DNA from 4 places in the Pantoea sp. y20 genome. Region 4 is predicted to be linked to each of the others. Evidence: predicted binding sites of a transcription regulator. Region 4 holds the regulator's gene; each other region holds the start of a gene.

What was found. The regulator PurR, encoded in region 4, represses purine synthesis genes. The targets are predictions, from matches to a motif close to CANGCAAACGTTTGCNTG.
Region 1: a site for PurR is predicted at 2,016-2,033, ahead of guaB (IMP dehydrogenase). Genes of this name have one in related genera too.
Region 2: a site for PurR is predicted at 4,590-4,607, ahead of tusA (sulfurtransferase TusA). Genes of this name have one in related genera too.
Region 3: a site for PurR is predicted at 1,999-2,016, ahead of pyrC (dihydroorotase). Genes of this name have one in related genera too.

Annotation. Positions count from the first base shown of each region.
Region 1 covers NZ_CM142816.1:3,065,939-3,071,901, forward strand. The annotation lists gene guaA (glutamine-hydrolyzing GMP synthase) at 1-416, opposite strand, end outside; gene guaB (IMP dehydrogenase) at 489-1,955, opposite strand; gene xseA (exodeoxyribonuclease VII large subunit) at 2,125-3,498, shown strand; gene ACYAC5_RS14330 (M4 family metallopeptidase) at 3,548-4,573, shown strand; gene ACYAC5_RS14335 (protealysin inhibitor emfourin) at 4,558-4,884, shown strand; gene ACYAC5_RS14340 (con-10 family general stress protein) at 4,988-5,170, shown strand; gene ACYAC5_RS14345 (glucose/quinate/shikimate family membrane-bound PQQ-dependent dehydrogenase) at 5,257-5,963, opposite strand, start outside.
Region 2 covers NZ_CM142816.1:334,347-340,309, reverse strand. The annotation lists gene rsmD (16S rRNA (guanine(966)-N(2))-methyltransferase) at 1-468, shown strand, start outside; gene ACYAC5_RS01510 (DUF1145 family protein) at 458-727, shown strand; gene ACYAC5_RS01505 (DUF2500 domain-containing protein) at 768-1,124, opposite strand; gene ACYAC5_RS01500 (lysoplasmalogenase) at 1,289-1,918, shown strand; gene ACYAC5_RS01495 (zinc/cadmium/mercury/lead-transporting ATPase) at 2,011-4,287, shown strand; gene tusA (sulfurtransferase TusA) at 4,284-4,529, opposite strand; gene ACYAC5_RS01485 (7-cyano-7-deazaguanine/7-aminomethyl-7-deazaguanine transporter) at 4,723-5,388, shown strand; gene ACYAC5_RS01480 (DcrB family lipoprotein) at 5,505-5,963, shown strand, end outside.
Region 3 covers NZ_CM142816.1:1,648,825-1,654,787, reverse strand. The annotation lists gene mdtH (multidrug efflux MFS transporter MdtH) at 1-535, shown strand, start outside; gene grxB (glutaredoxin 2) at 625-1,272, shown strand; gene ACYAC5_RS07725 (lipoprotein) at 1,384-1,947, shown strand; gene pyrC (dihydroorotase) at 2,083-3,129, shown strand; gene dinI (DNA damage-inducible protein I) at 3,198-3,443, shown strand; gene ACYAC5_RS07710 (hypothetical protein) at 3,587-3,856, shown strand; gene bssS (biofilm formation regulator BssS) at 4,135-4,389, shown strand; gene solA (N-methyl-L-tryptophan oxidase) at 4,496-5,611, shown strand; gene ACYAC5_RS07695 (cytochrome b) at 5,904-5,963, shown strand, end outside.
Region 4 covers NZ_CM142816.1:1,885,339-1,891,301, reverse strand. The annotation lists gene nemA (N-ethylmaleimide reductase) at 1-128, shown strand, start outside; gene gloA (lactoylglutathione lyase) at 230-637, shown strand; gene rnt (ribonuclease T) at 745-1,413, shown strand; gene ACYAC5_RS08910 (Grx4 family monothiol glutaredoxin) at 1,449-1,784, opposite strand; gene ACYAC5_RS08905 (C40 family peptidase) at 2,149-2,940, shown strand; gene cydH (cytochrome bd-I oxidase subunit CydH) at 2,997-3,086, opposite strand; gene purR (HTH-type transcriptional repressor PurR) at 3,361-4,386, shown strand; gene punR (DNA-binding transcriptional activator PunR) at 4,383-5,294, opposite strand; gene punC (purine nucleoside transporter PunC) at 5,405-5,963, shown strand, end outside.

The sequences.
Region 1 (5,963 bases), 1.2 Mb from region 4:
TCCAGCAGCGGTTTACCTGCTGCGCTAATCGCATCTTCGATGTCACGCACCAGCGCGCTCTGAGTCAGCACTTCAACCTGCGCATAACCAAATTCGCGCTCGTTAGAGCCCTCAACCTTGCCGCCCAACTGCATCGCCATGGTCTGCATGCCGTAGCAGACGCCCAACACTGGCACACCCGCGTTAAACACGTATTCCGGCGCACGCGGGCTGTTCAGCTCGGTGGTGCTCTCCGGACCGCCAGAGAGAATGATGCCGTTCGGGTTAAACTGGCGAATTTGCTCTTCGGTGACATCCCACGCCCAGAGTTCGCAGTAGACACCCAGCTCGCGCACGCGGCGCGCAACCAGCTGCGTATACTGAGAACCAAAATCGAGGATCAAAATGCGATGTTTATGAATATTTTCAGTCGTCATTGAGGCGTTTCCATTGGGATGGACTTAATAATAAAAGCGCCCGGCGGGTGCCGGGCGCTAAATTTTACGGGATTATGAACCCATGCGGTAGTTTGGTGACTCTTTGGTGATGGTCACGTCATGCACGTGGCTTTCATTGATGCCCGCGCCGCTGATACGCACAAACTCCGCTTTGGTGCGCAGATCGTCAATGGTCTGGCAACCCGTCAGGCCCATGCAAGAGCGCAAGCCGCCCATTTGCTGGTGCACGATCTCTTTCAGGCGGCCTTTGTAGGCAACGCGGCCTTCGATACCTTCCGGTACCAGTTTGTCAGCGGCGTTATCGCTCTGGAAGTAACGATCTGAAGAGCCTTTGGACATCGCGCCCAGTGAACCCATACCGCGATAAGACTTGAACGAACGGCCTTGATACAGCTCGATTTCGCCCGGAGACTCTTCGGTACCAGCCAGCATAGAACCGACCATGACGGCCGCTGCGCCTGCTGCAATCGCTTTAGCGATGTCGCCAGAGAAGCGGATGCCGCCATCAGCGATAACCGGAATGCCGGTGCCTTCCAGCGCGGCAACCGCATCAGAAACCGCGGTGATCTGTGGCACGCCAACACCAGTGACGATACGCGTGGTACAGATTGAGCCAGGACCGATCCCCACTTTCACCGCGCTCACGCCGGCCTGCGCCAACGCCAATGCGCCTGCGCCGGTGGCAACGTTGCCGCCGATGATTTCCAGGTTCGGATATTTTGCACGGGTTTCACGAATACGCTGCAGCACGCCTTCAGAGTGACCGTGTGATGAGTCAATTAGCAGCACGTCAACACCGGCAGCAACCAGCGCATCAACGCGCTCTTCATTGCCCGCACCGGCACCAACCGCAGCGCCTACGCGCAGACGGCCTTCCGCATCTTTACACGCGTTAGGTTTACGTTCGGCTTTTTGGAAGTCTTTAACGGTGATCATGCCCAGCAGGTGGAAGCTGTCATCAACAACCAGCGCTTTCTCAACACGTTTTTCATGCATTTTGTGCAGCACAACTTCGCGTGCTTCACCCTCTTTCACCGTTACCAGGCGCTCTTTAGGGGTCATCACTGCGGAAACTGGTAAGGTCAGGTCGGTAACAAAACGCACGTCACGGCCCGTGATGATGCCCACCAGCTCGTTGTCGGTGTTCACGACCGGGTAGCCGGCGAAGCCGTTACGTTCGGTCAGCTCTTTCACCGCCGCCAGCGCGGTAGTTGGCAGCACGGTTTGTGGATCGGTAACGACGCCGCTTTCGTGTTTTTTCACCTTACGAACTTCATCCGCCTGGCGCTCAATTGACATGTTTTTGTGAATAAAGCCCAAACCACCTTCCTGCGCCAGCGCAATTGCCAGACCGGCTTCGGTCACGGTGTCCATTGCAGCGGAGAGCATGGGGATGTTCAGACGGATGTTTTTCGTCAGCTGAGTGCTGAGATCAGCGGTGTTCGGTAAGACAGTGGAGTGAGCGGGAACGAGCAGAACGTCGTCAAATGTGAGGGCTTCTTTAGCGATTCTTAACATTGCAATATCTCCACCTGGGGGCGATTAAAACAGATAAAATATTGCCGCGGCATTATACAGGCCGAAACCGATTGCCTCCAGTGTTTTTTCAGAAAATGTCTTGATCCTCAGGGCAAGCAATGTAGTATCAGTTGATTAACCCTCTGATTTAAAATTTGATCTACATCACATGTCGCTACCGCCAACCGCCAATATTTTTACCGTCAGCCGCCTGAACACCACGGTGCGCCAACTGCTGGAAAATGAGATGGGCCTGGTGTGGCTCAGCGCTGAAATTTCAAATTTCACTCAGCCCTCTTCCGGTCATTGGTACTTCACGTTGAAGGATGATGGCGCACAAGTGCGCTGCGCGATGTTCCGCAACAGCAATCGTCGCGTCACCTTCCGTCCGCAACATGGCCAGCAAGTGTTAGTGCGCGCCAGCATCACGCTGTATGAGCCGCGCGGCGATTATCAGCTGATTATCGAAAGCATGCATCCGGCCGGTGAAGGCTTGCTGCAGCAGCAATTCGAGCAGCTGAAAGCGCGTTTAGCCGCGGAAGGCTTATTCGATCAACAGTTCAAACAGCCGCTGCCGGATCCGGCGCGTCAGGTGGGCGTGATTACCTCCGCCACCGGCGCGGCGCTGCACGACGTGCTGCGCGTGCTGCATCGACGCGATCCTTCACTGCCGGTGATTATCTATCCCACCGCGGTGCAAGGTGTGGATGCGCCGGCTGGCATTGTGCGTGCCATTGAGCTGGCTAACCAGCGCGATGAGTGTGATGTGCTGATTGTCGGTCGTGGCGGCGGTTCGCTGGAAGATTTGTGGAGCTTCAATGACGAGCGCGTGGCGCGGGCGATTTTTGCCAGCCGCCTGCCGATTGTCAGCGCCGTTGGGCATGAAACCGATGTCACTATCGCTGACTTCGTAGCGGATTTACGTGCGCCGACGCCGTCTGCTGCGGCAGAACTGGTGAGCCGTAATCAGCTTGAACTGTTGCGTCGTTTGCAGTCGCAGCAGCAGCGCATGGAGATGGCGATGGATTTCTATCTGGCTCAGCAGCAGCGTCGCTTCACGCGCATTCAGCACCGCTTGCAGCAGCAGCATCCACAGCTGCGTCTGGCACGCCAGCAAACCGCGCTCTTACAGCTGCAGCGCCGTCTCGGTGAAGCAATGGACCAGCGCATGCGTGTGGCCAATCGTCAGCAGGATCGCCTGCTGCAACGCCTTAACGCCCAGCAGCCGCAGGGACGTATTCTGCGCGCTCAGCAGCAGCTCCAGCAATGGCACTATCGCTTACAGCAGGGCATGGAGAAGCAGCTCAATCACAATCGTCAGCGCTTTGGCACGCTGGCGGCACAGCTGGAAGGCGTGAGCCCGCTGGCGACGCTGGCGCGTGGCTTCAGCGTAACCACCGACACCCAAGGTCAGGTGGTGAAGAAAACCCAACAGCTGAGCAAAGGCGACTTGCTGCGCACCCGGCTGGACGATGGCTGGGTGGAAAGCCAGGTTACCGCACTCGAACCGCAGAAATCCCGGAGCCGCAAAGCGCGTTCATAGCGGGAAAACTATACTTCTGGCATGTACCTAAACGGCCAGGAGTTTTTTTATGTCTTACAGCGTTATTCCTCCCTACATTCTGCGCAATATCATTGATAACTGCTCCGGCGCGCAACAAGACTACGCGCGCCGCACCCTCACCCACGTCCAGCACTTGATGGGCGAACATAACGCTAAACCAGCAAGCACCGCCACCGCTCAGCCAGGCACGGTGCTGCGTGCTATCTATGACGCCGAAGGAACGCAAAATCTGCCCGGCACGTTGGTGCGCGAAGAAGGCCAGCCGGGAAATGGTGATGTTGCAGCCGAAGAAGCCTGGAACTATCTCGGCATTACCTACGATTTCTTCTGGCAAATCTACCAACGCAACTCGCTGGACAATAAAGGCCTCAAGCTCGATGGCACCGTGCATTACGGCAAGGAGTATCAGAACGCCTTCTGGAACGGGCAGCAGATGGTGTTTGGTGACGGTGACGGCGAGATTTTCAATCGCTTCACTATCGCGCTGGATGTGGTGGCGCACGAGCTGACGCACGGCGTGACAGAAACCGAAGCGGGATTGATCTATTTCCAGCAGGCAGGCGCGCTGAATGAATCGATGTCTGACGTGTTTGGTTCGCTGGTGAAGCAATTTCACCTCAAGCAGAGCGCCGATCAGGCCGACTGGATTATCGGCGAAGGTTTACTGGCGCAGGGCATCAACGGGCGCGGATTGCGCTCGATGTCGTCACCGGGAACGGCTTACGATGATCCGGTGCTGGGTAAAGATCCGCAACCGGCCGATATGGCGCACTACATCGAAACGCGTGACGACAACGGCGGCGTGCACCTCAATTCCGGCATTCCCAATCGCGCCTTTTACCTCGCCGCTAAAGCGCTGGGCGGCTTTGCGTGGGAACAGGCCGGTCAAGCCTGGTACGACACGCTGTGCGACAAAACGCTGCCGCAGGATGCCGATTTCAGCACCTTTGCGCGCTTTACCGTGCAGCACGCCAATCAACGATTCAACAGCTCAGTGGCGGAAAAGATTCAATCCGCCTGGCAGCAGGTAGGCGTAACATGGACATCCAACTGACCGATGACGCAATCATCGAGCTGGCGCGGGAAGGCGGAATCGCTTTTATCCCTAAACTGCGCGGCGAACGGCGCTTTGCGCTGGGGGAACTGCCGGAACCGCAAAAGCAGCGCGTCTGCGAAGTACTGGAACAGGCAATGCCGTTGGGGGAAACGGAAGATCAGGCGGCAAATGTCGGTCGTGGCGATCAGCGCTACTACCGCATTCAAATCACCTATGCTACCCATCGCGAAGCGGGAAGTTTCGTGATTTTAATTCCCGAACAACTGGCGCCCCCCGAGCTGCAATCGCTGTGGCGAGACGGTGAATAGGTTATCGGAGATCTCTCAAGGCAGAGCGTAACTGATTGACTATACTCATTATGTGGCTAGCTAGTCCACGTCGAAGAAAACACCCTTAGATGAGGTCTCTGCTATGACACAAAAAAAGCAACGAGGTGGTGCCGGGAACTTTGCAGAGGACCCGGAGCGCGCCAGGGAAGCCGGTAGCGCTGGCGGCAAAGTCAGTGGGGGTAATTTCAGAAACGATCCTGAAAGAGCCAGGGAAGCTGGAAGAAAAGGAGGTCAAAAAAGCCGTCGCCCTTCTAAGCAGCAGTAATTAAGGTGCCTTAAAGGAAGAGATGTGCCACGGAGGGTTATAAAAAAAGGCCGACATCATGATGTCGGCCTTTCTCTTTTTTTAACTTACTTGCTGTCTGGCAGCGCGTAAGCAATCACGTAATCACCACGGTCTGGCGACTGACGTGCACCGCCTGCGGAGATCAGGATGTACTGTTTGCCGGTTTTCGGCGAAACGTAGCTGATTGGACCGCCCTGGCTGCCGACCGGCAGACGTGCTTTCCACACTTCTTTACCGGTTGAGCTATCGAAAGCGCGCAGATAGTAATCCTGCGTACCCGCGATGAACACCAGGCCACCCTGCGTTGCCAGCGTGCCGCCTAAGGTCGGCATACCAATTGGCATTTTCGCGCGCATTTTGATACCAAACGGACCGGTATCTTCTACCGTACCCACTGGCACCTGCCACACGATCTGACGGGTTTTCATGTCAATCGCTGACAGCGTACCGAACGGCGGAGCCTGGCACGGAATGCCCAGCGGCGACATGAAGCGGTTTTTGTTCACCGCGTACGGTGTGCCTTTCAGCGGAACCGCACCCATACCGGTGTTGATAGCTTCACCACCGTTGCTGGCCGCCGTTTTGCTGGTGTCTTGTGGGATCATCTGTACCCACAGGCCCAGACGCATGTCGTTAACGAACATGTACTGGTTGTTCGGGTCAAACGAGATACCGCCCCAGTTCATACCGCCCAGTGAACCTGGGAAGCTGAGGGATTTATCGGTATCCGGCACGGTGAACAGACCATCGTAACGCATGCCTTTAAAGGCAA
Region 2 (5,963 bases), 1.6 Mb from region 4:
CTGTTTAACTGGCTGGCGCCGGATATTCAGGAAGCGCGCTGCCTCGATTGCTTCGCCGGCAGCGGCGCGTTAGGGCTGGAAGCGCTGTCTCGCTATGCAGCGTCGGCCACGCTGCTGGAGCTGGAGCGTTCGGTGGCGCAACAGCTGTCACAGAATCTGCAAACGCTGCGTGCTACGCAGGCAAAAGTGGTGCAAACCAACACGCTGCAGTGGTTAAGCCAGCCGGGCGAGCCGTTTGACGTGGTGTTTGTTGACCCGCCTTTCCGTAAAGGGCTGTTACAGGAAACATTGTCGCTGCTGGAGCAAAATGGCTGGTTAGCGGCTGAAGCGCTGATTTATGTCGAGAGCGAAGTGGAAAATGGCACGCCTGTCGCACCCGCAAATTGGGATTTGTACCGCGAGAAGATTGCCGGTCAGGTGGCTTATCGCTTATATCAACGCCAACAGGAGACGCACGATGTGGCTTAATTTGGGACGTTTGCTGATGATTTGCGTCTGGGCCTTTTTATTGCTCAATCTGGTGCAACCTTTCCCAACGCCGCTGCGCTATTTCGTGCACGTGGCGCTGTTCTTTATGGTGATTATGCACGGCCTGCAGCTGGTGTTGCTGCGCGCCACCCAGCCCAAAGACGCCCCAAAACTGAGCGGCGTAACCCAGGCGAAGATCTTCTTTTTTGGCGTGTTTGAGCTGCTGGCGTGGCAGAAAAAGCATTATCCGAAGATGTAGTTTCGTGCGGTTTATAGCCAGGTCGCCATGAATGGCGGCCCTATTGGGCCGGAGTAAAACTCACAAAACGCGTGCCTTTCATCTTCAACTCGCCCTTCGCGCCTTTATCGATCTGGTGATACTGGTTCGCATTCACCGTCACTTTAATATCGCTGGCACCGTTCAACGGATGGAACCAGGCTTCATATTTCATCTCTTCCGCCACAATCTCTTCACGCTGACGTGAACGGCGATTGGGCGACGGAAATTCGCGTTTGGTTTTCACTTCCACGCTCAGTGAGCGCACCGGCGAGGCATCGTTCACCGCCGTTTCGCGGCGCTGTTTAATAAACTGACGGGTCGCCAAAACGGCAATAATGGCCAGTACGATGAAAAAGATTAGCGGTGGTTTGCTCATGATTTATCTCGTGCTTTGCGTTAATTCGGAACGGGTAAAGACGACAAAGCATACAACCAGAGTCGGCTGATTGTCACATTTGGCGCCGGTAACTTACACTGAGAGGGTGATTTTGGGAAAATTCATCAAACTGGCGGACATTTCGTCCAGAAAAGGGAGAAAACATGCTTTGGTCTTTCCTTGCCGTACTTTTTTCCGGCTGGCTTTACGTCGATGCTTCATATCGCGGTCCGCAATGGCAACGCTGGCTATTTAAACCTGTCACCTTGCTGTTACTCGTTGCCTGGGCGTGGCAAGCGCCAACCTTCAACACCACCGATTATTTGATTCTGGCCGGGCTGGTCGCCACGCTGGTGGGTGACGCGTTAATGCTGTTACCGCGTCAGCAAATGCTCTATGCGCTAGGCGCATTCTTCCTGTCGCATCTGCTGTACACCATCAGTTTTGCCGCACACATGACCATGAGTTTCTTCTGGCCGATTCCCCTCACCTTCCTGATCATTGGCGTGATCGTTATCGGGATTCTGTGGAGCAAACTGGAAGATCTGCGCTGGCCTATCTGCACCTTGATCGGCATGACGCTAGTGATGAACTGGATGGCGGCGGAGAACTACTTCTTCCGTCCAACTGACTTCAGTTTCTCGCTGCTGGTGGGTGCCGCGTTGCTGCTGTTAGCCAATATTGTCTGGTTTATCTCGCATTATCGCCGCCGTTTCAGCGCCGATAGCGCCATCGTCGCCGCTTGCTACTTCGCCGGTCACTTCATGATTGTGCGTTCACTGTGGCTCTACTGAAGATAACCTTACCTTCCGCTTGACTCTGGAGTCCACTCCAGAGTGTAGCATTAGGGTGCGGGCAACAGCCCGCCCCTGATTCCGGAGGCTACATGCATCAACATGCTCACCCTTGCCGCTGTGGCAAATCACACCGTCAGCCACAGCCGCTATGCTCGATTCGCAGCGTAAAACCCGCAACATTGAACATCTCCGCAGCGCAGCCCATCACGCCAGACAGCGATTGCGGCTGCTGTGACAGCGACAGCGGATCGCCAGGCGGCGAAAGCGACGCCGAAAGCGACAGGCCCGCCTTTTCTTCACATCAATTCCGCTGGCAGATTGCGGGCATGGATTGCCCTAGCTGCGCGCGTAAAATCGAAACTGCCGTGCAACGTGTACCGCAGGTTCAGCAAGCACGCGTGATTTTTGCCAGTGAAAAACTGGTGGTCGATGCCGACCAGGATATCCGCGCCACCATTGAACAGGTGGTGAAAAATGCCGGCTTCGCGCTGAGCGCCAGTGATTCCCCATCGTCGCCACAACCCGAAAGCCGCTGGCAGGAAAACGCCGGTTTGCTGCTGCTTGGCGTACTGATGCTCGCCAGTTGGCTGCTGAGCCAGCTTTCGCCGGTTTGGGGCGATCGCCTGTTTATCGCCACCACGCTGGTAGGTTTAGCGCCGATCGCGCGCAGCGCCTGGAAGCTCCTGCGCAGTGGTTCGCCGTTCAGCATTGAGATGCTGATGACCATTGCCGCCGCCGGTGCGCTGGTGATTGGCGCGCACGCCGAAGCCGCGATGGTGCTGCTGCTGTTTCAACTGGGTGAACGCCTCGAAGCGTACGCCGCCACACGCGCACGCCGTGGCGTCACCGCGCTGATGGCGCTGCGTCCCGCTACCGCCACGCGCATCAACGGCACACAGCGGGAAAACGTCCGCTTAGAAGCACTGCAGCCCGGCGATGTGATTGAAGTGGCGGCCGGCGGACGTTTACCCGCCGATGGCGAACTGCTGCACGCCAGCGCCAGCTTCGATGAAAGCGCGCTGACCGGTGAATCGTTGCCGGTGGCGCGTGAGCCAGGCGAGCAGATCATGGCCGGTGCCACCAGCCTTGATCGTCTGGTGACGCTGAAAGTCATTTCCCAGCCGGGCCAAAGTGCCATTGACCGCATCCTGCAACTGATTGAGGAAGCCGAAACCCATCGTGCGCCGGTTGAGCGCTTTATCGATCGCTTCAGCCGCATCTATACGCCCGCCATTATGCTGCTGGCGCTGCTGGTGATGGTGCTGCCGCCGCTGCTGGGTTTTGGTGCGTGGTTGCCGTGGATTTATAAAGGGCTGACGCTGTTGCTGATTGGTTGCCCCTGTGCGCTGGTGATCTCCACGCCCGCTGCCATCACTTCCGGCCTGGCTGCTGCCGCGCGTCAGGGCGCGCTGATCAAAGGCGGCGCGGCGCTGGAGCGGCTCAGTCGCGTAAATATGATGGCGTTCGATAAAACCGGCACGCTGACCGCCGGTAAACCGCAGATCAGCCACATCCAGCCATTTGGCGTGATGGCGGAAAACAACTTGCTCACCATCGCCGCCGCCGTTGAACAGGGTTCCACCCATCCGCTGGCGCGGGCGATTGTCAGCGAGGCCGAGCGGCGCGCGCTCAGGCTTCCGCAAGCTGCACAGCAGCAAACGCTGGCCGGCAGTGGTATTCGTGCTGCGATAGATGGCGTGACCTATCAACTGCTGACGCCGCGCGAAGTCAGCCATCTTGATAATGCACAACAGCAGCAGATTGCTCAGCTGGAAGCGCAAGGCCAAACTGTGGTGCTGCTGTTGCAGGAGCAGCAGGTTCTTGGCGCGTTAGCCTTGCAGGATCAGTTGCGCGCTGAAGCCCTCAGCGCGCTGTCTGAACTGAAGAAGCTTGGTGTTAACAGCATGATGCTGACCGGCGACAATCCACGCGCGGCTGCGGCCATTGCCGCTAAGCTCAACATCGATTACCGCGCAGGTTTACTGCCCGCCGATAAAGTTGCGGCGGTGAGGACGTTAGGCACACAGCACGCATTGGCAATGGTCGGCGATGGCATTAACGATGCGCCCGCCATGAAAGCCGCCACCATCGGCATTGCGATGGGCAGCGGCACCGATGTGGCGCTGGAAGCCGCGGATGTGGCATTAACGCAAAATCAGCTGGCGATTCTGCCGCGCACCATTGTGCTGGCACGGCGCACGCGCGCCATCATTCGTCAGAACGTGGCGCTGGCGTTGGGATTAAAGGCGATTTTTCTGGTCACCACGCTGCTCGGCTTCACCGGTTTGTGGCTGGCGGTCTTAGCGGATTCCGGTGCCACCGCACTGGTGACAGCCAACGCGCTGCGCTTGCTGCGTCAGCGTTAGGCGCCTTTTTTAATTAGAAACTGGTACGGCAGGCTTTCGGTCTGCTGTGCCAGCAACTCATGCTCCATAAAGCGGCAGAAACCGGGGATATCGCGCGTGGTGGCGGGATCGTCAGCAATGATCAGCAAGGTTTCACCGGCCTGCATGCTGCGCACGGTTTTACGCACCATCATTACCGGCTCCGGGCAGCGCAGGCCAAGGGCATCAAGCTGATGGTCAGGCGCAGAAAAGGGATCGCTCATGATTCTCTGTCTGTAGTGGGTAATGGGCGCTCATTCTAGCGCGCGAATAAGCCAACGCAAGGCGATAACGATTGCGTTAAAATTAACCATTGCATAAATTGCGCAACGCGTTAAGATGCCGCCGATTTTTTATTTACCACCGTGCCAATGCACGAATCTGGGTTCCCTCACCCCATCACTAAAAAGGCTTACAATGATTAACTTCTCTGCACGTCAGCGCATGCATGCGCTGTTTTGGCTATCGCTATTCCATCTGCTGGTGATCACCTCCAGTAACTATCTGGTCCAGCTGCCGGTTTCCATCTTCGGTTTTCACACCACATGGGGCGCGTTTAGCTTTCCGTTTATTTTCCTCGCCACCGATCTGACCGTGCGCATCTTTGGCGCGCCGCTGGCACGTCGCATTATTCTGGCGGTGATGATTCCCGCGCTAGTGATCTCCTACATTGTTTCCTGCGTGTTCTATCAGGGCGAATGGCAAGGTTGGGCATCACTGGAAGAGGTGAATCTGTTTGTTGCCCGTATCGCCTGCGCCAGCTTTATGGCTTATGCGCTGGGACAAATCCTCGATGTACACGTTTTTAACCGTTTGCGCCGTTTATCGCAGTGGTGGATTGCGCCAGCGGCAGCGATGTTCCTCGGTAATATCAGCGATACGTTGGCCTTCTTTTTCATCGCCTTTTACAAGAGCCCAGATCCGTTTATGGCCACGCATTGGGTCGAAATCGCGCTGGTGGATTACAGCTTCAAAGTGCTGATCTGCATGATCTTCTTCCTGCCCGCTTACGGCGTGCTGCTAAATGCCATGCTGAAGCGCTTAGCCGAACGTTCCGCGCAGCAGCAGATCAATTTCGGCTGATTGCACATACACTAAATGCCGCATTACGCTAAGATTTCCTGACACTCCGGCGGTTGCTTTTGCTAACTAAATCCGCTTGTATAACGGCTGACTGGAATCATGTAAAAGGGAAAAGAATGCGTAACGTAGTGAAATATGTGGGTATTGGCCTGTTGGTTATCGGCCTGGCGGCATGTGACCAGAAGAAAGATGATGCGGCAGCGAACAGCAACGGTGCGAGCGCCAGCCAGTCGGCCCAGACGGTTAACCTGATGGACGGCAAACTGAGTTTCTCTCTACCGGCGGGCATGTCTGACAAGAGCGGCAAGCTCGGCTCTGAATCCACCAACATGCACGTCTATGCCGACGAAACCGGTCAGCGCGCGATTATCGTGATTGCCGGCGATCCCACCAACGAAGCGCTTGATGCGCTGGCACAGCGTCTGGAACAGCAGCAGCGCGGTCGCGACCCACAGCTGCAGGTGGTGTCTAACAAAGCGGTGACGCTGAAAGACCAGCCGGCACAGCAGCTGGATACGGTGATTTCTGCCAACAATCAGACCTCATGGTCTTCGGTGATTCTGGCGAAAGTGGAT
Region 3 (5,963 bases), 240 kb from region 4:
CGCCGTGCAGGTGATGTTAATGCTGCCGGTGATGGTGAATCAGGTAGCCGGGGCGCCTGCTGCGGTGAAGTGGATGTACGCGATTGAAGCGCTGCTGTCATTAAGCCTGCTCTATCCGCTGGCGCGCTGGAGCGAAAAACGCTTCCGCCTCGAAACGCGTTTGATGGCCGGCTTGTTCCTGATGACGTTCAGCCTGCTGCCGGTTGGCATGACCGATTCGCTGCCGTCGCTGTTTATGCTGATCGCCCTCTTTTATCTGGGCTCAATCATCGCGGAACCGGCGCGAGAAACGCTCAGCGCTTCGCTGGCCAGTTCACGTGCGCGCGGCAGCTATATGGGCTTCAGCCGACTCGGCCTCGCGATTGGCGGCTTGATCGGCTACTCCGGCGGCGGCTGGATGTTCGATATGGGCCAGCAATGGGCGCTGCCGGAACTGCCGTGGATGCTGCTGAGCAGCGTTGGCATGATCACCCTTTTGGCGCTTTGGTGGCAGTTCCAGCCGCGTTCGGTGGCACCAGCGATTTTCAGCAGCTAATTTGCCCCCGCCAAAGATCTCTTCCATACTTCCCGCACGTCCGGAAAAAGGGTGACCTCTGTCACCCTTAGAACCACAGGAGAAACGGGATGAAACTCTACATCTACGATCACTGCCCTTTCTGCGTCAAAGCACGCATGATTTTCGGCTTAAAAAATCTGCCATTAGAACTCATCGTTATGCTGAATGACGACGAGCAAACGCCGAAAAAATTGATCGGCCAGAAAATGGCGCCGATTCTGCAACAGGCCGACGGCAGCGCTGTACCGGAAAGTATGGATATTGTGCGCCTGGTAGATAAATACGATCACCAACCGCTGCTCAATGGCAAAAGCAATCCTGCGATCAGCGACTGGCTGCGCCACGTGAATGGCTACGTCAATAAGCTGCTGCTGCCGCGCATCGCCGATGCCTCCTTCGCCGAATTCGCTACGCCGGAAGCGCGTAGCTACTTCAGCGAGAAGAAGCAGGCCAGCGTGGGCGATTTCAGCGAGTTGCGTAAACACGCGCCGGGCTTAATCAAAAACATCAGCGACGATTTGCGTCAGCTCGACAAGCTGATCGTCAAACCCAATGCGGTAAATGGCGAACTGTCGGAAGATGATATTCATCTGTTCCCGCTGCTGCGCTCCTTAACGCTGGTCAACGGCATTGAATGGCCAAGCCGCGTTGCCGATTATCGCGACAACATGGCGAAACAAACCCAGGTTAATCTGCTCTCCTCCATCGCCGCATAATCTTCATCCCTGAGAGGCGCTGCGGCGCTTCTCATCTCTCTCCTGGTGACACATGCCGCTGATTCAGGCAGGCTATGGCTGTTTTGCCGTTTCGATCAGGATGAGGACAATATGAAAAAGGCGCTTACCGGGCTTTTCGCTCTGCTTTTTGCCGTGCTACTCAGCGGCTGTAACCAATTGACGCAATACACCATCAGCGAACAGGAAGTGAATCAGGCGCTGCAAAAGCGCAATAACTTCGAAAAAGATATCGGCGTTTCCGGGCTGGTGAATGCGCACATTGTGCTGAGCGATCTCAACAGCCAGATTGGCCGTGAAGAACCCGGCAAAATAACGCTCTCGGGTAAAGCCAATATCAATGTCAGCTCGCTGTTTGGTCCGCAGCAGGCCGAAATGCTGCTGAAAATGAAGGCGCAGCCGGTTTACAACGCACAGGAAGGCGCGATTTATCTGCATGACATGGAGATTGTCGATGCGCAGGTGCAGCCGGAGAAAATGGCATCGATCATGAAAACCCTCACGCCATATCTCAATGAGTCGCTGAAGCGCTACTTTAACGAGAGACCTGCTTATGTGCTGAGTGCCGATCGCAGCAAAGGCGAAGCGTTGGCGAAGAAACTTGCTAAAGGAATTGAAGTGAAACCGGGCCAATTGGTGATTCCGTTTACAGATTAATCCGCGCAACCGCACCTTCCGGTGCGGTTTTTGTTTGTCACAATAAAATCCCGTGCAAACGGTTGCCCACATCCTTATGATTACTCCCCGGCCTAAACGTGCCTCTCGTTTTCTTCTCAGCCGGAGTCTTTTTGAATGACAGCCCAACCTCAGCACATTACCATCCGCCGCCCTGACGACTGGCACATCCATCTGCGCGATGGCGCGATGCTTAACGCCGTACTGCCTTATACCAGCGCAGTAAATGGTCGTGCGATTGTCATGCCAAACCTGGTTCCACCGATTATCAGCGTGGCCGCTGCCGTGGCGTATCGCGAGCGCATCATGGCTGCGTTACCTGCTGAGCACGCTTTTACTCCGCTGATGACCTGCTATCTCACCGATTCACTTGATCCCGATGAGATCGAGCGCGGCTTCCGTGACGGCACTTTTACCGCCGCCAAACTCTATCCTGCGCACGCCACCACCAACTCCAGCCACGGCGTGACCAACATCGCCGCCATCGCTAAGGTGCTGGATCGCATGCAGCAGATCGGCATGCCAATGCTGGTGCACGGCGAAGTGACCGATTCTCACATCGATATTTTTGATCGCGAAGCGCGCTTTATTGAAACCGTGTTGGAACCGCTGCGTAAACAGTTCCCGGCGCTGAAAGTGGTGATGGAGCACATCACCACGAAAGAAGCGGCGGAGTATCTGGCAGCCGGTAATGATCTGCTGGGCGCCACCATTACGCCACAGCACCTGATGTTCAACCGTAACCACATGCTGGTGGGCGGCGTGCGTCCGCATCTTTACTGCCTGCCGATTCTGAAGCGCAATATCCATCAGGAAGCGCTGCGCAAGCTGGTTGCCAGCGGGAATCGTCGCGTATTCCTCGGTACCGATACCGCGCCACATCTGCGTCACCTCAAGGAAGCCAGCTGTGGCTGCGCCGGCGTGTTTAATGCGCCGACCTCATTGCCGGCGTACGCCACCGTGTTTGAGGAGCTGAATGCGCTGGAACATTTCGAAGCCTTCTGCTCGGAGAACGGCGCGAACTTCTACGGTCTGCCGCTGAATGAAGGCACGCTGACGCTGGTGCGAGAATCCTGGCAGGTTGAAGAGAGCATTGCGCTGGCAGATGACACGCTGGTGCCTTTCCTTGCTGGTGAAACGCTGAACTGGCGCATCAAAGAATAATGATCTGCTGCTTGCCTTCGGGAAATTTATACTGTACAAATAAACAGTATATTATTCCGGAGGCTTCTATGCGTGTTGAAATTACCGTAGCAAAAACTTCGCCCCTTCCCGCGGGTGCACTGGATGCACTCAGCGTCGAACTGGTTCGTCGCATTACGCAGGATTTCCCCGACGATGATCATCACGTCAAAGTGCGTTATGCCGGCGGCAACCAACTCAGCGTGTTTGGTGGCTGTAAAGAGTCACGCGAACGCATCAGCGAACTGTTACAAGAAACCTGGGAAAGCGCTGACGACTGGTTCAATAACGATTAACTGCCACTGTGCCGTTTTTGCCGGGTATCGCTATCCGGCTTTTTTGTTTTTATTTCCCTCTCGCCAGAAAAACTTCCTGCATCTAGACTCATGTTAAACGATCCCCTATTCTTGCCTCGTCATGCTTACAGGAGGTGTTTTACATGACTACTGAAAAACCAGAAGAGGCGATGACCTTCGGAGAATTGCTGGCATTTATTGCTGAGCAACAGCGCCGCTTAACCGTATTAGAAAATGCGTTTGCCACCTTGACCTTCTGTCTCGACGATCGCGCCAATCAGTTGCTGGTCCACAATCTGACGCTGGAAGCGCAAAACCAGAACCATGACGAGCAGTTACAGCAGCATTTTACCCGGCTGGCGGAAGAGATTCAGAAACGTCACGGCCTGCTGCCGGTCGAGCCACACTCATAAACGTGCCCCCTTTTTCGGCCTAAAGTTTTCCCTTATAAAAGCCGATAACTTCGTCAGTGTTGCCAGTAATAATTCCAATAAAATGCCTGACGCTGCGGGCATTTTATTATTCGATTAAACGGCAATGTTAACCGCGTTTATTTTTACTCTGTTTAGGTTCGTCATACCTTTTAACTATTGTACCCGCTATTTCATGTTATAATTGTTTCGCTAGTGCACGATACAGCCGCATTGAACCTCAAGAAGCACTTCGTTTAACGAGTAATACGGAGGTTATAATGGACAGAAATAAAGACGTCATCCAGACTCATCCGTTGGTAGGATGGGACATCAGCACCGTAGACAGTTATGACGCCATGATGATTCGCCTGCACTCGCTCTCCTCGCAGGGGCAGAAAGAAGAAGAAGCTGACGTGGGTCCGACCTACTGGCTGACTACCGACGTAGCCAGACAGTTCATCTCTCTACTCGAAGCTGGCATTGCAAAAATAGAGTCTACCGAGCAGTACCTACGCGACAATCAAAAGCATTAATTTCTACTATCGCGTGAAAGGGCACCCAACAGGGTGCCTTTTTCATGGGCGCTCTCTTTTGATATGCTGTTGAAAAATTTCGCTGTTTTGCTGGAGTGATGTCGTTATGGTTTATGATCTGATTGTGGTGGGAAGCGGTTCGGTCGGCGCAGCAGCAGGGTTTTACGCCACGCAGGCTGGCTTATCGGTGCTGATGATTGATAGCGCCCATCCGCCGCACAGCCAGGGCACACATCATGGGGAAACCCGCCTGATTCGCCATGCGTATGGTGAAGGTGAACGCTACGTGCCGCTGGTGCTACGCGCACAGACACTCTGGGATGAGCTGGAACGCCAGAGCGGCGAGCGCATCATGCATCGCAGCGGCATCCTCAACTTAGCGCCCATCACCTCCTCCTTTATTCAAAATGTTATCGATAGCGCGAAAGCGTGGCAGCTGGATGTGAAAATCCTGCAAGCCGATGAAGTGCGCGCGCGCTGGCCGCAGTTCACAGTGCCGGATGGCTACATCGGCGTGTACGAACCCAACTCCGGCTTCCTCAAATGTGAGCAAGCGGTGCGCAGCTGGGTGCAGCTGGCGGAACAGGCCGGTTGCGCGCAGCTGTTTAACTGTCCGGTGACAGAGATAGGTCGTGACGGCGATCTGCAGCAAGTCACCACCAGCGATGGCATTTTCCGCGCGCGTAAACTGTTGGTCAGCGCCGGTACCTGGGTGAGCCAGTTGGTCGCCGATCTGCCGGTTGCGCCCGTGCGCAAAGTTTTCGCCTGGTATCAGGCAGATGGTCGCTACAGCGAGAACAATAAATTCCCCGGCTTTACCGTGGAGATGAGCGATGGCAGCCACTTTTACGGCTTCCCGGCGGATAACAACGCGCTGAAAGTGGGACGTCACGATGGCGGACAGCTGATGCAAACGCCGGCCGATCGCAAACCTTTTGGCAGCATCGCGGTAGACGGCAACGAATCTTTTAACTTCCTGCGTAAATTCCTGCCGGGCGTGGGCGTCTGTTTGCATGGTGAAGCCTGCAGCTACGACAATACGCCGGACGAAGATTTCATTATCGATACGCTGCCGGGCGAGCCTAATCGTCTGATCATCACCGGCTTAAGCGGACACGGTTTCAAATTCGCCAGCGTGCTGGGTGAACTTGCCAGTGAATTTGCGCAGAACAAACCGTTCTCTTTCGATATTGCGCCTTTCTCCCTCGCGCGATTTAACTAAACCATACTTGCCGGTACTAATCCTGTGCCGGCGAAATTGACACAAACTGACAGTTAATTACCTATATCAACATTCAGCGCAGCGCTATGCCGCATTTGGTGTAGTGAATATGCAATACTTCGCAATAAGCCCCGCCTTTTAAGCTATCCCTTCAATTATTCTGACTGAGTTTTAATTAAATCCTCATTTATTCCGAAGATGATTTTCAACTTTATAGAAAAGTAAGGTTAATTGATCTTTCATTGCAAAATGTAGATGCTCATTACCACTTATTTCATTCCAGGTGATTTTAATGTGGCGTAATTCCACACAGCATTTCGGCGCTGTCTCGATTTTATTGCATTGGCTTATG
Region 4 (5,963 bases):
GTCGCGACTTTATCGCCAACCCGGATCTGGTTGCCCGTCTGCAGCAGGATGCGCCACTCAATCCGCAGCGTCCTGAGAGTTTTTACGGTGGCGGCGCGGAAGGTTATACCGATTATCCAACCCTGTAAGAAAATGGCTGCCGCGGCGGATAGGCGGCAGCGTTATTTCATCAGTGTCTATACTAAGTTGCTTGTCATGCACTGATGACGTTTTAAAAAAAGAGGATGTTATGCGTTTACTTCACACCATGTTACGCGTTGGCGATTTACAACGTTCAATCGATTTCTACACCCGCGTGCTCGGCATGCGCGTACTGCGTCAAAGCGAAAACACCGAGTATAAGTACACCCTGGCATTCGTTGGCTACACCGAAGAGAGCGAGGGCGCGGTGATTGAGCTGACTTACAACTGGGGCGTGGATAAATACGATCTCGGCAACGCTTACGGCCATATCGCGCTGGGCGTGGACAATGTCGCTGACACCTGCGAACGCATTCGCAGCACAGGCGGCAACGTGACGCGTGAAGCGGGCCCGGTAAAAGGCGGTTCGACTATTATTGCGTTTGTTGAAGATCCAGACGGTTACAAAATCGAGCTGATTGAAAACAAACATGCCGGTCACGGCTTAGGCAACTAAGGTTGCTCGTCAGCCTGCTATTTGCAGGCTGACTTCCCTCTCCTGCTGCACCCTCCTGCGATTTTTGCCATAATGCGCGCTGCCCTATTTATTGCCATGAGATCCTGATGTCTGAATCGAACGCTTTAAACGCTCTCCACCAACGCTTCCGCGGTTTTTATCCTGTTGTGATCGACGTTGAAACCGCGGGTTTCAATGCACAAACCGATGCACTGCTGGAAATTGCAGCCACCACGCTGAAAATGGATGAAGACGGCTGGTTGCACCGCGATGAAACGCTGCACTTCCATGTGGAACCGTTTGAAGGCGCCATTCTGAATCCTGCGGCGCTGGCGTTTACCGGCATCGATCCCACCAATCCGCTGCGCGGTGCGGTAAGTGAATATGAAGCCCTGCACGCGATTTTTAAAATGGTGCGCAAAGGCACCAAAGATAGCGGCTGCAATCGCGCCATTATCGTGGCGCACAATGCCACTTTCGATCTCAACTTCGTGATGGCGGCCGCCGAGCGCGCCAGCCTGAAGCGCAATCCGTTCCACCCGTTTGCCACTTTTGATACCGCGGCACTGAGCGGTTTAGTGCTGGGGCAAACCGTGTTGGCGAAAGCCTGTAAAGCGGCGGGAATGGAGTTTGATAGCACGCAAGCGCATTCGGCGCTGTATGACACCGAGCAAACCGCGACGCTGTTCTGTGAGTTGGTGAACCGCTGGAAACGCCTGGGCGGCTGGCCGCTGGCTTTTAGTGAAGAATCCGCAGATGAGGCGTCTGCCGGGTAACTAAAGAAAAGGCCGACATGTGTCGGCCTTCTGCATTATTCCGCTTCTTTATACTTCTCAGCGGTCTCTTTCAGCAGTGGCTGAAGTTCACCGCGCTGGAACATCTCAACGATGATGTCGCAGCCGCCGACCAGTTCACCGTCGACCCACAGCTGCGGGAAGGTTGGCCAGTTAGCGTATTTCGGCATTTCAGCGCGAATATCCGGGTTCTGCAGAATATCCACGTAAGCGAAACGCTCGCCACACGCAGAAAGCGCCTGCACGGCTTGCGCCGAAAAACCACAGCTTGGCAGCTTTGGCGAACCTTTCATGTACAGCAGAATCGGGTTTTCTGCGATCTGACGCTGAATTTTTTCAACAGTACTCATTATTGCCTTCCTTAATCTTCTACTTCGTGTTTGTTTATTGTAGCGATTTCGCTCCCGGACTGAAAACGGGATTTTGCGTTTGCACTGGCTAATCGCCATGTTTGTTAAGTTAACGCATGACAAATAACATTTTCATATCATTAATTGGCATTAATAAATTAATAATTAGCAATAATTTCGCTGTGTTAACCAGCTGAAATCGCTCATTTTTGCTACAGAATCAATCTGGTAACATATTAATAGAAAAAGGCCTTACCTTTTGTAAAAAAAGTGGATTAGAATTGCCTCGGCGCTGGTCACTTGATCAGATTTCTCTCACTTTAATGCAGTCTGCTATGATTCAGCCTGCTTAACCTGTAATCGGATTATGCGTCTACTAATTACGCTTTTCATACTGGCTTTTGCCCAACTGTTCTTTAATGTGGCCGCTGCATCTCCGCATGCGCCCGTTAACGCCAGTTCGCTTAAAGCAGAGAAAAAGAGCGCACGTGAAGACGAGCGCCGCAAACGACGTCCGGTAAAAACCACCACCAAAAAATCGCGTCTGACCGCTGTTCAAAAATTCAAGCTCAAAAAACAGAGCAAAACAGACATCGCGCTGCACAAAACCACCAGCAAAAAATCCCCGCTGAAACTCTCTGCTAAGAAATACGGTCATCAACGTTTAGCGAAGAAAACGCCCGAGATCGCCGTCGATGATGAAGCGTTAGCGCTGACCGGCATCAAAATGAGTAAAGCGCACCGTCAGCGTTATCAAAAAGCGCGTGAAACGGCGATGACCAAATTAATGGGTCAACTCGGCAAACCTTATCAGTGGGGCGGCGCTTCGCCACACACTGGTTTCGATTGCAGCGGCCTGGTATGGTACGCCTATAAAGATCTGGTGAAATTCAAACTGCCACGCACCGCCAATGAGATGTATCACCTGCGTGATGCGGCACCGATTAAGCGTGAAATGCTGGAGAAAGGCGATCTGGTGTTCTTCCGCATCAACAATCGCGGTACCGCCGACCATGTCGGCGTTTATCTTGGCAATGGCAAATTCATTCAGTCGCCGCGTACCGGCAAAGATATTCAGATTAGCGCATTGGGTGAGGATTACTGGCAGAAACACTATGTGGGCGCGCGTCGTATGATGACGCCAAAAACCATTCGCTAGTTGTTGCGCAACAGAAATAAAAAAGCCGGATGCTGTTGTCAGCTCCGGCTTTTTTGTTAGTGCATGATCGCGGTAAAGCTGAAAGCGATAATCATCAACAGTGCGCCAACAGTGGTCATTAGCGCCAGCTTCAGGTCGGTATTCATCACAACTCCTTAGTCGCACAATTATTAGGGTTAAGACGATTTTCGCATAGCAATAGGCAAAAATCTCGTGTTATCCGCGCCAGCTTGCTAGAATCGCCGCCTTTCGTTGCGCAACAGATTTTGCGCAGGCTGTAATTACAGCGTGATGAAGTGATTTTGCCTGCTTGAACATGCCGTTTTGCCCGCTTTTTTGGGCTGTAAAAGCATTAGCAGACGCAAACGTTTAACAATATACTTATCAGTAAGTTGCGATAAGCCCAGGAGCACCATTTTCATGGCAACAATTAAAGATGTCGCAAAACGCGCGGGTGTCTCAACCACCACGGTTTCGCATGTCATCAACAAAACGCGTTTCGTTGCGGAAGAGACGCGTAACGCCGTATGGGAAGCGATCAAAGAATTACACTACTCGCCGAGTGCCGTGGCGCGTAGTCTCAAAGTCAATCACACTAAAACCTTGGGTCTGCTGGCGACCTCCAGCGAAGCGCCCTACTTCGCTGAAATTATCGAAGCGGTGGAGAATCGCTGCTTCGAACGCGGCTATACGCTGATTCTCGGCAATGCGCACAACGATCTGCAAAAGCAGCGCGCTTACCTGTCGATGATGGCGCAAAAGCGCGTCGATGGTCTGCTGGTGATGTGTTCGGAATATCCAGACGATTTGCTGCAGATGCTGGAAGAGAACCGCAATATCCCCATGGTGGTGATGGATTGGGGTGCATCACGCGGTGATTTCACCGATACCGTGCAGGACAATGCATTTCAGGGCGGCTATCTCGCCGGGCGTTATCTGATTGAACGTGGCCATCGCGATATCGGTGCCATTCCTGGCCAAATGGAGCGCAACACCGGCGGTGGACGTCATGCTGGCTTCCTGCAGGCAATGAACGAAGCGGGCATTACGGTGCGTCCCGAGTGGGTGGTTCAGGGCGACTTTGAGCCTGAATCGGGCTATCTGGCGATGCAACAGATCTTAAATCAGAAACAGCGTCCAACCGCGGTGTTCTGCGGTGGCGATATCATGGCGATGGGCGCGATTTGCGCTGCTGATGAGATGGGTTTGCGCGTACCGCAGGATATCTCGGTGATTGGCTACGATAACGTGCGCAACGCGCGCTATTTCACACCAGCGCTCACCACCGTGCACCAGCCGAAAGCTGAACTAGGCGAAAAAGCGCTGGAGATGCTGCTGGATCGCATCACCAGCAAGCGCGAAGATCCGCAAACTATCGAAGTCCAACCAACGCTGATTGAACGCCGTTCGGTGGCGTACGGTCCGTTCCGCGACTACCGCCGCTAAGCCGACACTTCGCTGAGCCATTCGTGGTTCAGCGTTTCCGCATCCCCGAGATAAGCCAGTAACCACGCCAGCGCCGGTGACGCGCGCTGTTCTGACCAGCTGACGCAGCACGGACTGTCCGGAAACGCCTGCGGTAGCGCCAGCTCGACCAGTTTTTGGCTGTCCAGCAGTGGACGCGCCAAATGGCCAGGCACCATGCCGACGCACAATCCTGCCAGCAAACAATCCATCCCGGTTTCCCACTCTGGCACCACCAACCGCCGCTGATTATCCAGCGTCCATGTCATACGGCGCGGTAACGCACGCGAGGTATCTTCCAGCACCAGCGATGGCCACGCCCGCAAGGTTTCATCATCCAGCTCCTTGCTGTTAACCAGCGGATGATCAGGGCTCACCACACAACGCCAGTTCAGCGCGCCCATATCCTGAAAGGCAAAACGTCCGCCCACCGGAATGGCCTGGGTTGCGCCAATCGCCACATCCACCCGACCATCAGCCAACGCATCCCACACGCCGTTGAACACTTCGTAGCTGATAATCAGCTCCATATCGGGAAAATGGCGATAGAAGTCCTTCACTAACTGTCGCGTGCGCTGCGGTTTTACAATGCAGTCAACCGCGATGCTCAACTCGCCGCGCCAGCCATTTGCCAGTTGCTGACACTGTCGGCGAGTGGCCAGCATTTTTTTGATAACAGATCGGCCTTCCCGCACAAAATGCTCGCCCGCCGCTGTCATCACCACTTCCCGATGCTGGCGCTCAAACAGCGGCACCGCCAGCCAGGTTTCCAGCTGGCGCACAGTATAACTGACGGCAGAGGGCACGCGATGCAGTTCCTGCGCTGCCGCGCTAAAACTGCCGGTGCGCGCTACTGCATCCACCACTTCAAGCGCATATTCTGACCACATAAATTTGCCTTCAAAAATTTTAACAGCACCATGCAAATATTAGCGTTTCACAAAGCGCGCCGCATCCTTTTACACTCCCCGGCGTTCACCCTGCCCAAAAGAGAATCAACATGTTGTCGTCTAAAGCATTTATGCCTTATCTCGCCGTGCTCAGCATGCTCGGCTTTCTTGCCACGGATATGTATTTGCCCGCCTTTGGCGATATGCAGCGTGATTTTGCTAGCGCACCCGGCACCATCAGCGCCAGCCTGAGTCTGTTTCTCGGCGGTTTTGCCTGTGCCCAGGTATTTTGGGGACCGCTATCAGATCGTTATGGACGTAAGCCGATTTTGCTGGCGGGCCTTGCCATCTTCGCCCTCGGTTGTCTGGGAATGCTGTGGGTGACCGATGTCCGCCTGATGCTGGCGCTGCGTTTTATGCAGGCGATTGGCGTGTGTGCGGCTGCCGTAAGCTGGCAGGCGCTGGTGGTGGATCACTACCCAAAAGCGAAAGCCAATAAAGTGTTTGCAACGATTATGCCGCTGGTTGCGCTGTCTCCGGCGCTGGCACCGCTGCTCGGCGCCTGGCTGATCGGCCACTTCCACTGGCGCAGCATCTTTATCACGCTGACGCTGGTTGCCGTAGTGTTGCTGATCGGTACGCTGCAGTTAACCTCACCTAAGCGCGAGA